Regions from separate parts of the Ureibacillus thermosphaericus genome, predicted to be linked through region 1. Evidence: a T-box and tRNA genes for the amino acid it is inferred to sense, from the RefSeq annotation. Region 1 holds a T-box; the other holds one or more tRNA genes.
The links. A T-box is a leader RNA that pairs with one kind of tRNA and senses whether it is charged. The one in region 1 lies ahead of UtA1_RS12475 (valine--tRNA ligase), so its partner is inferred to be a tRNA-Val.
Positions count from the first base shown of each region.

Region 2: it encodes a tRNA-Val, which carries the amino acid that the T-box ahead of UtA1_RS12475 (valine--tRNA ligase) is inferred to sense. The anticodon was not compared.

Region 1 is NZ_AP018335.1:2,601,170-2,603,624, reverse strand. Features, by position in the region: gene UtA1_RS12485 (hypothetical protein) at 1-526, shown strand, start outside; T-box leader at 781-1,005, shown strand; gene UtA1_RS12475 (valine--tRNA ligase) at 1,061-2,455, shown strand, end outside.
Region 2 is NZ_AP018335.1:470,524-472,978, forward strand. Features, by position in the region: rRNA gene UtA1_RS02210 (16S ribosomal RNA) at 1-233, opposite strand, end outside; tRNA gene UtA1_RS02215 (tRNA-Ala) at 345-420, opposite strand; tRNA gene UtA1_RS02220 (tRNA-Pro) at 432-508, opposite strand; tRNA gene UtA1_RS02225 (tRNA-Arg) at 515-591, opposite strand; tRNA gene UtA1_RS02230 (tRNA-Leu) at 608-696, opposite strand; tRNA gene UtA1_RS02235 (tRNA-Gly) at 702-776, opposite strand; tRNA gene UtA1_RS02240 (tRNA-Leu) at 794-878, opposite strand; tRNA gene UtA1_RS02245 (tRNA-Lys) at 883-957, opposite strand; tRNA gene UtA1_RS02250 (tRNA-Thr) at 962-1,037, opposite strand; tRNA gene UtA1_RS02255 (tRNA-Val) at 1,044-1,119, opposite strand; rRNA gene rrf (5S ribosomal RNA) at 1,128-1,243, opposite strand; rRNA gene UtA1_RS02265 (23S ribosomal RNA) at 1,351-2,455, opposite strand, start outside.

The sequences.
Region 1 (2,455 bases):
TGATGGCTCAAGCTGTACGTTTAAATGGGAAGTAAAATGCACATTTGATGAACCGGTAGTAGGTGCATTATTCCAAGTAGAATCTGAAGAGAAGGTAGCTGAACGAGTAGCCGTTGTGGCGGCTAATACAGGAGAAGTATTAGAAAGAGCCAAAACTGACCAGCCACCATCTACATTAGAACATCCACTAGTAAATGAACCATTGCAACAAACAACGATTGAAACTACTGACCATTCGTCGAAAATGAATGAAAATCAACAATTTTCGAATTCTGATGAATTTACTCTACATGAAAATCCGTCCATTTCCGTAGAACCACCTGAAGAATATAACTTTGTGGAAGAAGCAAAAAAAATTCGAAAAGAAACGGAAGAAGTAAAATTAGTTAATGAATCATCTAGTAAACTATTCATTGATGAAAAGTTTAAGATTCCTTCTGATTCAGATGACTTCTATAATGAGCTTTCTGAAAATTATAGCGTATTGAAATTTAGATCATATCCGTCCATAACAACCATGAAATGAGGGCAAGTAGAAATAGCAGTAATACATCACCTGTCGTAGGAATAAAAACGACGCGAATAGCTTGAAAAACTGTAATTGGGATACAAATGCTTTTTGCAAAAAAACGTATTTTTCGAAGCCAAGGCGGTAATAACCAAGGATTATAATTTTTTCGTCTTTTGTGGAATAATGACATGGAAATCACTCCTTTCATTTCCTTCAAACTTGAAAACTGCTGCTAAATTTTATACAATGATTTAAGCAGTTGAATACACATTGATGCGATGAACTGGAAGAGTAAAATGATGTTGCATGCTAAAGAGAGGAAACGGTAGCTGAAAAGTTTCCGCATGCACGCATTTGAAGGTAGCCATGGAGCAACTTTTATGAAATTGAAGTAGTAAAAGTCGGTTGAACACCGTTATCGAAATGAGCGCTATTTAGACATTTATTGTCTAAATGGAAAAAAGGTGGTACCGCGAAACTCCTTCGTCCTTTTTGGGATAAGGAGTTTTTTATTTTGCCAAAATTCAATCAACTAAAGGAGGAACATTCATGTCAGAAAACGTGACAATGCCAACTAAGTACGATCCAAATTCAGTTGAACAAGGTCGTTATAAATGGTGGCTAGAAGGGAAATTTTTCGAAGCAGATCCAAATAGTGACAAAAAACCATATTCCATTGTTATTCCACCACCAAACGTAACAGGAAAACTGCATCTTGGTCACGCTTGGGATACAACATTGCAAGATATTATTATTCGCATGAAACGGATGCAAGGATATGATGCATTATGGCTTCCAGGTATGGACCATGCTGGAATTGCAACACAAGCAAAAGTAGAAGCGAAGTTGCGTGAAGAAGGAAAAAGTCGCTACGATTTGGGTCGTGAAAAATTCCTTGAAAAAACGTGGGAATGGAAGGAAGAATATGCTAGCCATATTCGTGAACAATGGGCAAAATTAGGATTGTCATTGGACTATACAAAAGAGCGTTTCACATTGGATGAAGGTTTATCTGATGCTGTAAAAGAAGTGTTCGTACGTCTTTATGAAAAAGGATACATTTATCGCGGCGAACGCATCATCAACTGGGACCCGGAAGCAAAAACTGCTTTATCAGATATCGAAGTAATTTATAAAGAAATCCCTGGTGCCTTCTATCATATGAAATATCCGCTTGCGGACGGCTCAGGTTATTTGGAAGTTGCTACTACACGACCTGAAACAATGCTTGGGGATACTGCTGTAGCTGTTCATCCTGAAGATGAACGTTATAAACCGTACATCGGCAAAACAGTAATCTTACCGCTTGTCAATCGTGAAATTCCAATCGTAGCAGATGAATATGTGGATATGGAATTTGGTACAGGTGTTGTGAAAATTACACCAGCCCATGATCCAAATGACTTTGAAGTAGGAAACCGTCACAATTTAGAACGAATTTTAGTAATGAATGAAGACGGTACAATGAACGAAAATGCTGGCAAATATCAAGGTATAGACCGATTTGAATGCCGCAAGCAAATTGTGGAAGACTTAAAACAACAAGGCTACTTAATAAAAATTGAGGAACATACGCATTCCGTTGGACACTCTGAGCGTTCTGGGGCAATAGTCGAGCCTTATTTATCTAAACAATGGTTCGTAAAAATGAAGCCTCTTGCAGAAGCGGCATTGAAACTTCAACAAGATGAAGAAAATAAAGTGAATTTTGTTCCACCACGCTTTGAAAATACGTATATTCATTGGATGGAAAATATTAAAGACTGGTGTATTTCTCGTCAGCTTTGGTGGGGCCATCAAATTCCTGCTTGGTATCATAATGAAACGGGTGAAATTTATGTTGGAAAAGAACCACCTAAAGATGCGGAAAATTGGACGCAAGATCCGGACGTATTAGATACGTGGTTCTCTAGTGCATTATGGCCATTCTCAACAATGGGTTGG
Region 2 (2,455 bases), 1.4 Mb from region 1:
TATAGTGATAGTAGAACCATCTTTCAACATCAAAGCATGCACTTTGATGTTTTATCCGGTATTAGCACGCGTTTCCGCGAGTTATCCCAGTCTATAGGGCAGGTTACCCACGTGTTACTCACCCGTCCGCCGCTAACCTCATGAAAGCTAGGCTTTCAATTGGTTCGCTCGACTTGCATGTATTAGGCACGCCGCCAGCGTTCGTCCTGAGCCAGGATCAAACTCTCCATGAAAGAAAATTTGATTTGCTCAAAAATTGAATGTCCGAATCTAGTTTGTTAACGAGGGTTAACAACTAGATAATTTATTGCATTAACGTTTTGTTGTTCAGTTTTCAAGGTTCATGGTGGAGCATAGCGGGATCGAACCGCTGACCTCCTGCGTGCAAGGCAGGCGCTCTCCCAGCTGAGCTAATGCCCCAATATAATGTATGGTCGGGAAGACAGGATTCGAACCTGCGACCCCTTGGTCCCAAACCAAGTGCTCTACCAAGCTGAGCTACTTCCCGATTTTATGGCGCGCCAGGCAGGAGTCGAACCCACAACCTTCTGATCCGTAGTCAGACGCTCTATCCAATTGAGCTACTGGCGCTAACTTCTATTTTACATGGTGCCGAGGACCGGAGTCGAACCGGTACGGTAGTCACCTACCGCAGGATTTTAAGTCCTGTGCGTCTGCCAATTCCGCCACCCCGGCATTATTGGAGCGGAAGACGGGGTTCGAACCCGCGACCCCCACCTTGGCAAGGTGGTGTTCTACCACTGAACTACTTCCGCAATAATTATATTTTAAATGGTGCGGGTGGAGGGAGTCGAACCCCCACGCCGTGAGGCGCTAGATCCTAAGTCTAGTGCGTCTGCCAATTCCGCCACACCCGCAAAATGGTGAGCCATGAAGGACTTGAACCTTCGACCCTCTGATTAAAAGTCAGATGCTCTACCACTGAGCTAATGGCTCATGATGGTGCCGGCGAAAGGAATCGAACCCTCAACCTACTGATTACAAGTCAGTTGCTCTGCCAATTGAGCTACACCGGCATGATATGGTGGAGGATGACGGGATCGAACCGCCGACCCCCTGCTTGTAAGGCAGGTGCTCTCCCAGCTGAGCTAATCCTCCATATATTAGCCTAGCAACGTCCTACTCTCACAAGGGGAAGCCCCTTACTACCATCGGCGCTAAAGAGCTTAACTTCCGTGTTCGGTATGGGAACGGGTGTATCCTCTTTGCCATCGTCACTAGACTATTTGTTTTGAGACAAGAACTATTATATCACTTAATCAAAGAATTGCAAGTGTTTTTTTAAAATAATTTTTGTTCTCTCAAAACTGGATAACGACATTGAAATGATTGGTTAAGTCCTCGATCGATTAGTATCCGTCAGCTCCACACGTCACCGTGCTTCCACCTCGGACCTATCTACCTCATCGTCTTTGAGGGATCTTACTTGCTTATGCAATGGGAAATCTCATCTTGAGGGGGGCTTCATGCTTAGATGCTTTCAGCACTTATCCCGTCCACACATAGCTACCCAGCGGTGCCTTTGGCAAGACAACTGGTACACCAGCGGTGTGTCCATCCCGGTCCTCTCGTACTAAGGACAGCTCCTCTCAAATTTCCTACGCCCACGACGGATAGGGACCGAACTGTCTCACGACGTTCTGAACCCAGCTCGCGTACCGCTTTAATGGGCGAACAGCCCAACCCTTGGGACCGACTACAGCCCCAGGATGCGATGAGCCGACATCGAGGTGCCAAACCTCCCCGTCGATGTGGACTCTTGGGGGAGATAAGCCTGTTATCCCCGGGGTAGCTTTTATCCGTTGAGCGATGGCCCTTCCATGCGGAACCACCGGATCACTAAGCCCGTCTTTCGACCCTGCTCGACTTGTAGGTCTCGCAGTCAAGCTCCCTTATGCCTTTACACTCTGCGAATGATTTCCAACCATTCTGAGGGAACCTTTGGGCGCCTCCGTTACCTTTTAGGAGGCGACCGCCCCAGTCAAACTGTCCACCTGACACTGTCTCCCAAGCCGATCAGGCTTGCGGGTTAGAATTTCAGTACAACCAGGGTAGTATCCCAAGGGCGCCTCCAGGGAAGCTGGCGCTCCCCCTTCTACGGCTCCTACCTATCCTGTACAAGTTGCACCGAAATTCAATATCAGGTTACAGTAAAGCTCCACGGGGTCTTTCCGTCCTGTCGCGGGTAACCTGCATCTTCACAGGTACTATAATTTCACCGAGTCTCTCGTTGAGACAGTGCCCAGATCGTTACGCCTTTCGTGCGGGTCGGAACTTACCCGACAAGGAATTTCGCTACCTTAGGACCGTTATAGTTACGGCCGCCGTTTACTGGGGCTTCAATTCGGAGCTTCGCTTGCGCTAACTCCTCCTCTTAACCTTCCAGCACCGGGCAGGCGTCAGCCCCTATACTTCACCTTACGGTTTTGCAGAG